Regions from separate parts of the Streptomyces sp. NPDC053541 genome, predicted to be linked through region 2. Evidence: riboswitches for the same ligand, from Rfam matches in the RefSeq annotation. Region 2 holds a riboswitch; the other holds the start of a gene.
What was found. A riboswitch is a leader RNA that binds a small molecule or an ion and turns the genes downstream of it on or off. The one in region 2 is predicted to bind glycine.
Positions count from the first base shown of each region.

Region 1 (4,407 bases), on a different contig from region 2:
GCGATGCCCATGGGGCAGGCGCGGCGGCTCGCGCCGAACGCGGCGTATCTGGTGCCGCGGTTCGCCTTCTACCGGGCGATCAGCGGGCAGGTCATGGAGCTGCTCGGGCGGCTTTCGCCGCTGGTCGAGCCGCTGAGCCTGGACGAGGCCTTCGTCGACCTGGAGGCGGGCGGCCTGGCCGGGGACAGTGCGGGCGCGCGGGCGGTGGGGGAGCGGCTGCGGCGGGACATCCTGGCCACGACCGGGCTGACCGGATCGGTGGGCCTGGCCGGCTCGAAGATGCTCGCGAAGATCGCCTCCGAGGAGGCCAAGCCCGACGGTCTGGTGCTGATAGAGCCCGGGACGGAGCGGGAGCTGCTCGGGCCGCGCTCGGTGCGGATCATCCCCGGTGTCGGCCCGGCGACGGGGGAGCACCTGAGGCGGGCCGGGATCACCACGGTGGCGGAGGTGGTGGAGGCCGGCGAGGACGAGCTCGTACGGCTCCTGGGGCGCTCGCACGGGGCCGGGCTGTACCGGATGGCGCTGGGGCACGACGACCGGCCGGTGGTGGCCGAGCGGGACGCGAAGTCGGTCTCCGTGGAGGACACCTTCGACGTCGACCTGCACGACCGGCTGCGGATCCGTCTGGAGGTGGAGCGGCTCGCCGAGCGCTGCGTGGCGCGGCTGCGGGGCTCCGGGCATTCGGGGCGGACGATCGTCCTGAAGGTGCGGCGCTACGACTTCTCGACGCTGACCCGCTCCGAGACGCTGCGCGGGCCGACGGACGACCCCGTGGTGGTGCGCGAGGCGGCCGGGCGGCTCCTGGACCTGGTGGACACCACGGGCGGGGTGCGGCTGCTGGGCGTGGGAGTGAGCGGCCTGGCCGACTACACGCAGGAGGACCTGTTCGCGCAGGCGGAAGCCGGGACCGGGGCCGGGGCCGGGACCGGGGCCGGGCAGCCGGAGACGCCGGCGCCGGACCTCGCTGCCGGGGAGGCGACCGGGGTGCCGGCCGGGGAGGAGCCGGTGCCGCCCGCGCCGCCGACGGCCACCGAGACCGCCGAGCGGCGCTGGTCGCCCGGGCACGACGTGCGGCACGCGGTGCACGGGGCCGGCTGGGTGCAGGGCAGCGGACTCGGCCGGGTCACGGTCCGCTTCGAGGAGCCCGGCTCGGCGCCGGGCCGGGTCCGTACCTTCGCCGTGGACGACCCCGACCTGACCCCGTCGGACCCCCTGCCCCTCGTACCCGGCGGCGCGACCGGCGCCGTCGCCTAGTCGGCGCGCCCAGGGCCGCGGGCGGGAAGGGCCCCTCAGGGGTCCTCGTGGCCCGCCAGGCGGCCGAAGTCGCGGGGGCCGGGGTCCTGGGGCGCCGGGGGGAGGGCGAGGCTGTAGTGGCGGTAGAGCTGGAGTTCCTGCTCGGGGGAGAGGTGGCGGCCGACGCCGAAGTCGGGGGCGTCCTTGATGAGCGCGCGCTCGTACGGGACGTGCAGGCCGTCCCCGGACAGCTCGCTGGGCTCCAGGGGGACGAACGCGTCCCGGCTGAAGAGGCCGGTGCGCACGGCGGCCCATTCGGGGACGCCCGTCGCGTCGTCCAGGTACACCTCATCCACGGTGCCGATCTTGTGTCCGTTCCGGTCGAACGCCTTGCGGCCGATCAGGCTGCGCGGATCGATGTCGGTCTGCACGGTCCCTCCAACTGGTCGCAACTGCTCTACAACCCCTACGAAAGTGCACATCTGGGATGTCGGCCACTTGAGCGATGGGAGAGGGAACGGCGCTGGTAGGCTGGCTGTGGCTGTGGACCCCGCGCGGGAGAGTCCTCCGAGGAAACCTCTCGGAGGCGCCGAAGGAGCAAATCCTCCCCGGAATCTCTCAGGCCCCTGTACCGCGCGGACGAGGTCACTCTGGAAAGCAGGACGGGTGTCGACGGCTCCCGCCCTCACCGACGGTGAAAGCCGGCCCGCCGCGAGGCACGGCCGGTGAAGCTCTCAGGTTGAGATGACAGAGGGGGAGGCCGTCCGGGCACCAGCGCCGTGGTGCCCCTCGCAGGTCGTGACGACCAGGAGGCCCCCGTACATGACCGCCAACCGCATCCCGCTCTCCGAGCTCGAGCAGGGCATTCCCTTCGAGCAGCGGCACATCGGACCCGACGCCGAGGCGCGGGCCAAGATGCTCGCCCAGGTCGGTTACGGCTCCCTCGACGAGCTCACGGCCGCCGCCGTGCCGGACGTCATCAAGAACGCCGAGGCGCTGGCCCTGCCGGCCGCCCGCACCGAGGCCGAGGTGCTCGCCGAGCTCCGCGAGCTCGCCGGCCGCAACCAGGTCCTCGCCCCGATGATCGGCCTGGGCTACTACGGCACCTTCACCCCGCCGGTGATCCTGCGCAACGTGATGGAGAACCCCGCCTGGTACACGGCCTACACGCCGTACCAGCCGGAGATCTCGCAGGGCCGCCTGGAGGCGCTGCTCAACTTCCAGACCGTGGTCGCCGACCTCACCGGTCTGCCCACCTCCGGCGCCTCGCTGCTCGACGAGGGCACCGCCGCCGCCGAGGCCATGGCGCTGTCCCGCCGCGTCGGCAAGGTCAAGAACGGCGTCTACCTCGTCGACGCCGACGCCCTGCCGCAGACCATCGCCGTCATCGAGACCCGCGCCGAGCCCACCGGCGTCGAGGTCGTCGTCGCCGACCTGTCCGCCGGCATCCCGGCCGAGATCGCCGAGCGCGGCGTCTTCGGCGTGCTGCTCCAGTACCCGGGCGCCTCCGGTGCGATCCGCGACATCAAGCCGGTCATCGACCAGGCCCACGAGCTCGGCGCGATCGTCACCGTCGCCGCCGACCTGCTCGCGCTCACCCTGCTCGCCTCGCCCGGCTCGCTCGGCGCCGACATCGCCGTCGGCACCACCCAGCGCTTCGGCGTCCCGATGGGCTTCGGCGGTCCGCACGCCGGCTACATGGCCGTCCAGGACAAGCACGCCCGCTCCCTGCCCGGCCGCCTGGTCGGCGTCTCCGTCGACGCCGACGGCAACAAGGCCTACCGTCTGGCCCTGCAGACCCGCGAGCAGCACATCCGCCGCGAGAAGGCCACCAGCAACATCTGTACGGCGCAGGTCCTGCTCGCCGTGATGGCCGGCATGTACGCCGTCTACCACGGCCCCGAGGGCCTCAAGGGCATCGCCCGCCGCACCCACCGCTACGCGGCGATCCTCGCCGCCGGTCTGCGCGCCGGGGGCGTCGAGCTCACCCAGGGCGCCTTCTTCGACACCCTCACCGCCCGGGTCCCGGGCAAGGCCGACGAGGTCGTCGCCGCCGCCCGCGAGGGTGGCGTGAACCTCTACCGGGTCGACGCCGACCACGTGTCGATGTCCTGCGACGAGACCACCACCCGCGCCAACCTGGCCGCCGTGTGGGCCGCCTTCGGCGTCGAAGCCGACGTCGAGGCCCTGGACGCGAGCACCGAGGACGCGCTGCCGGTCGACGCGCTGCGCACCGACGCGTACCTGACCCACCCGGTCTTCCACGCGCACCGCTCCGAGACCGCGATGCTGCGCTACCTGCGCAAGCTCGCCGACCGCGACTACGCGCTCGACCGCGGCATGATCCCGCTCGGCTCCTGCACCATGAAGCTGAACGCGACCACCGAGATGGAGCCGGTGACCTGGCCCGAGTTCGGCCAGATCCACCCCTTCGCCCCGATCGAGCAGGCCCAGGGCTACGCCACGCTCATCACCGAGCTGGAGGAGCGCCTCGCGGAGGTCACCGGCTACGACAAGGTGTCGATCCAGCCGAACGCCGGCTCCCAGGGCGAGCTGGCCGGTCTGCTCGCGGTCCGCGCCTACCACCGCGCCAACGGCGACACCCAGCGCACCGTCTGCCTCATCCCGTCCTCCGCGCACGGCACCAACGCCGCCTCCGCGGTCATGGCCGGCATGAAGGTCGTCGTCGTCAAGACCGCCGACGACGGCGAGATCGACGTCGCCGACCTGCGCGCCAAGATCGAGCAGCACCGCGACGAGCTCGCCGTGCTGATGATCACCTACCCGTCCACGCACGGTGTGTTCGAGGAGCACGTCGCGGACATCTGCGCCGAGGTCCACGAGGCCGGCGGCCAGGTCTACGTCGACGGCGCCAACCTCAACGCCCTGGTCGGCCTCGCCAAGCCGGGCCACTTCGGCGGCGACGTCTCGCACCTCAACCTGCACAAGACCTTCTGCATCCCGCACGGCGGCGGCGGCCCCGGCGTCGGCCCGGTCGCGGTGCGCGCGCACCTCGCCCCGTACCTGCCGAACCACCCGCTGCAGCCCACCGCGGGCCCGGAGACCGGCGTCGGCCCGATCTCGGCCGCCCCGTGGGGCTCCGCCGGCATCCTGCCGATCTCCTGGTCGTACGTGCGCCTGATGGGCGGCGAGGGCCTCAAGCGCGCCACCCAG
Region 1 covers NZ_JBITXM010000005.1:571,088-575,494, reverse strand. Annotated here, with positions in the region: gene ACIGW2_RS16370 (DNA polymerase IV) at 1-1,254, shown strand, start outside; gene ACIGW2_RS16365 (PRC-barrel domain-containing protein) at 1,290-1,664, opposite strand; glycine riboswitch at 1,779-1,877, shown strand; gene gcvP (aminomethyl-transferring glycine dehydrogenase) at 2,056-4,407, shown strand, end outside.
Region 1: another riboswitch for glycine. It lies ahead of gcvP (aminomethyl-transferring glycine dehydrogenase); the one in region 2 lies ahead of gcvT (glycine cleavage system aminomethyltransferase GcvT).

Region 2 (4,407 bases):
GCGAACTCCTTCTTCGCCAGGATGATGCCGCCGCGCGGGCCGCCGAGCGTCTTGTGCGTGGTGGAGGTCACCACGTCCGCGTACTCGACCGGGTTCGGGTGCAGACCGGCCGCGACCAGGCCCGCGAAGTGGGCCATGTCGACCCACAGGTAGGCCTCGACCTCGTCGGCGATCCGGCGGAACTCCGCGAAGTCCAGCTGGCGCGGGTACGCCGACCAGCCGGCGATGATCACCTTCGGGCGGTGCTCCTTGGCGAGGCGCTCGACCTCGGCCATGTCGACCAGGCCGTTCTCGTCCACGTGGTACGCGACCACGTTGAACTGCTTGCCCGAGAAGTTCAGGCGCATGCCGTGCGTGAGGTGGCCGCCGTGCGCCAGGTCGAGGCCGAGGATCGTGTCGCCGGGCTGGGCGATCGCGAACAGCGCGGCCTGGTTGGCGGAGGCGCCGGAGTGCGGCTGCACGTTGGCGTACTCGGCGCCGAACAGGTCCTTGATCCGGTCGATCGCGATCTGCTCGGCCACGTCGACGTGCTCGCAGCCGCCGTAGTAGCGGCGGCCCGGGTAGCCCTCGGCGTACTTGTTGGTGAGGACCGAGCCCTGGGCCTCCATGACCGCGACCGGAGCGAAGTTCTCCGAGGCGATCATCTCGAGGGTGGACTGCTGGCGGCGGAGCTCGGCGTCGACGGCGGCGGCGACGTCCGGGTCCAGCTCGTGGAGAGGGGTGTTCAGAAGCGACATGAATCGATCCCTAGGGGGTCTCGGTTAGCCGGCGGTGAAGGCGGTGTACTCGTCGGCGGAGAGCAGGTCGTCCGGCTCGCCCTCGATGCGCACCTTGAACAGCCAGCCACCCTCGAACGGGGCGGAGTTCACCAGCGACGGGTCGTCCACGACGTCCTGGTTGGCCGCGACGACCTCGCCGGTCACCGGGGCGTACAGGTCGCTGACGGACTTGGTCGACTCCAGCTCACCACAGGACTCGCCGGCGGTGACGGTGTCACCGACCTCCGGGAGCTGCACGAAGACGACGTCGCCCAGGGCGTTGGCCGCGTGCTCGGTGATGCCGACCGTGGCGACGCCGTCCTCGACGGCCGACAGCCACTCGTGCTCCTTGCTGTAGCGAAGCTGCTGGGGGTTGCTCATGACCTGATTCTCCTGGATGCGGGGAGTGCGGATGTACGGGGGTCTTGCGGGGTGAGACGTGTCCTGAGACGAATGCGTCACGTCGGGCGCACCGCGGGGGTCACGCCGGGCGCCGGCGGGGCCGACGCCCCCATGGTCACTTCTGGCGCTTGTAGAACGGCAGCGCCACGACCGCGTACGGCTCGTGGGTGCCCCGGATGTCGACGCCGACGCCCTCGGTGCCCGGCGCGGCGAAGGCCGCGTCCACGTACGCCATGGCGATCGGCTTGCCGAGGGTCGGGGACGGGGCGCCGGAGGTGACCTCGCCGATCACCTCGCCGTTCGCGACCACGGACATGCCGGCGCGCGGCACCCGGCGGCCCTCGGCGACCAGGCCGACCAGCTTGCGCGGCGGGGCGCTCTCGGCGCGCTCGGCGGCCTTCTCCAGCGCCTCGCGGCCCACGAAGCGGCCCTCGTTCGTCGTCTTCTCGAACTTCACGACCCGGCCGAGACCGGCGTCGAAGGGGGTGAGCGCGGTGGTCAGCTCGTGCCCGTACAGCGGCATGCCCGCCTCCAGGCGCAGCGTGTCGCGGCAGGACAGGCCGCAGGGGATCAGGCCGGCGTCCTTGCCGGCCTCGGTCAGCGCCTGCCACACGCCCTCGGCGTCGGCCGGCTTCAGGAACAGCTCGAAGCCGTCCTCGCCGGTGTAGCCGGTCCGGGCGATCAGCGCGTCCACGCCGGCCACGGTGCCCGGCAGGCCCGCGTAGTACTTCAGGCCGTCCAGGTCGGCGTCGGTGAGCTGCTTGAGGATGCCGGGGGACTCCGGGCCCTGGACGGCGATCAGGGCGTACGCGTCGCGGTCGTCGCGGACCTCGGCGTCGAAGCCGGCCGCGCGCTCGGTCAGCGCGTCGAGCACGACCTGGGCGTTGGAGGCGTTGGCGACGACCATGTACTCCGTCTCGCCGAGGCGGTAGACGATCAGGTCGTCCAGGATGCCGCCGTCCTCCTGGCAGATCATCGTGTAGCGGGCGCGCCCGTTGCCCACGGTCGAGATGTTGCCGACCAGGGCGTAGTCCAGGAGGTCCACGGCCTGCGGGCCGGTGACGGTGATCTCGCCCATGTGGGAGAGGTCGAAGAGACCGGCCCGGGTCCGCACGGCGTTGTGCTCGTCGCGCTCGCTGCCGTAGCGCAGCGGCATGTCCCAGCCGGCGAAGTCGGTCATGGTCGCGCCCAGCGAACGATGCAGGGCATCGAGGGCGGTCAGACGGGGGGCAGTGCTCATGGGGTGGCTCCCGGGTCCCAGGCGTGCGGGGCACGACGTGCATGACGGTGAGGACGGATCCTCCCCATCTGTCATGGAACCTGAGAGGTTCACCGAGGGCATCTCGTCACCGAGAGCTTCGGCTTGCACCTTGGGTGGGGACGCGCCAGGGCGACCCGCTTTTCAGATCTGCCTCATCCACGCGGTACGGGGCCTGAGAGATTCAAGGGAGGTGCTTGCTCCTTCGGCGCCCGGGTGACACGAGGTGCCCCGGGACTCTCCCGCGCGGATTCGAGCGGCCGGTATGCGGTTGTGCGCGCTCGGGCGAGCGCGTGGCGCGCTCATCATTGCACGCCCGATCCGCGCGGCAAATCGCTTGTGCCTCATTACCGTCTCTTTACACTTTGTGGGCAGGGGTCCCGCAGTCCCGTCAGGGGGAGACCCGACAGGGGGAGAAGCGATGACGATCCAGCGCACCGGAGTCCCCGCCACGGCCTCGGCCACGGCGGCGGAGGCCGGCATACCGGCCCAGCGGGCGGTCGCCCGGGCCCGCACCCGCGAGCGGGCCCGCACCCGGCGCCGCGCGCGGCTGCTGCGCGACCTGCGCGAGCGGGACGGCCGCAGTCCCCGCGCGCTCACCTACGCCGCCGGAGACGTCGTGGTCGTCTCCGGGCTGCCCGGCGCCGGCAAGTCCACCCTGATGGCCCGCGCCGCCGAGGGCCGCGCCGTCGACTCCCAGGACACCCGGGAGCGCTGGGAGGCCCGGCTGCCCCGCTTCCTGCCCTACGCGCTCTACCGCCCGCTCGCCCGCCTCGCCCACTACGCGGGCCTGCGCCGCGCCCTGCGCACCGGCGCCGGCCTCGTCGTGCACGACTGCGGCACCCAGTCCTGGGTGCGCGGCTGGCTGGGCCGCGCCGCCCGCCGCCGGGGCGCCGCGATGCACCTGATCCTGCTCGACGTGGACCCGGCGACCGCCCGGGCCGGCCAGCGCGACCGGGGCCGCGGCGTGTCCCCGTACGCCTTCGCCCGGCACCGCCGCGCCGTCGCCCGGCTGGTCCGCACCGCCGAGGCCGGCACCCTGCCGCCCGGCTGCGCCTCGGTCACCCTGCTCGACCGGGACGCCGCCGACGCCCTGCGGAGGATCTCCTTCCGGGACCCTTCGTGACGCACTCCGCACCCCTTTCCGGTCACACGGGGCCGACGGCGCCATTAGGGTTCTGATCCGACCGTGTGCCGGGGAAGGGGACGACGAGAACCGTGGACGTGACGTGGCCGGGCAATGAGCTCGAGGAAGTACTGGCCGCCTCCCTCGGCAACCCCTCCGCCGGCGGCCGCCTGGTCGAGGTGCTCGGCCGCAGCCCCGTCTGGGTGCCGCTGCCCAACGGCGGCGGCCCCGACAGCCGGGACCTCGACCTGCCCACCATGGAGATCGACGGCGCCGCCTACGTGCCCGTCTTCAGCTCCGAGCAGGAGTTCCTCGCCGTCGCCGGCGCCCACATGTCGTACACCGTCGCCCCCGCCCGCGACTTCGCCCGCGGCCTGCCCCCGCAGCTCGGCATCGCCGTGAACCCCGGCGGCACCGTCGGCGTCCCGCTGCCCCCGCCCGCCGTCGCCGAGCTGTGCCGGGTCGGGCGCACCGCGCTCGACGGGCCCGCCACCGGCGGCCGGGTGCGGCTCTTCGAGCCCGACTGGCAGGACGACCCGGTCGACTTCCTGGCCGCCGCCTCCGCCGAGTTCGAGGCCACCGGCGTGGTCGCCACCGCCCACCGCGCCCTCGCCAGCGTCGAGGGCACCGAGCCCGCCCTCTTCGTCGGCGTCCGGCTCACCGGCCCCGAGGCCGACCGCAACGCCCCGCTCGACGCCCTGGGCCGCGCCCTCGGCCGGGTCGAGGTCGCCTGGCCGGTCAACCTGATCCTGCTCGACGTCGCCCAGGACCCCGTCGCCGACTGGATGCTGGAGAAGGTGCGCCCCTTCTACCAGCGCGCCGCCGTGTGACGGACCTCCCCCTTAAGCTGAACTGATTCAAGA
Region 2 covers NZ_JBITXM010000002.1:441,105-445,511, forward strand. Annotated here, with positions in the region: gene glyA (serine hydroxymethyltransferase) at 1-737, opposite strand, end outside; gene gcvH (glycine cleavage system protein GcvH) at 762-1,139, opposite strand; gene gcvT (glycine cleavage system aminomethyltransferase GcvT) at 1,276-2,400, opposite strand; glycine riboswitch at 2,573-2,673, opposite strand; gene ACIGW2_RS06070 (AAA family ATPase) at 2,840-3,544, shown strand; gene ACIGW2_RS06075 (enhanced serine sensitivity protein SseB) at 3,637-4,374, shown strand.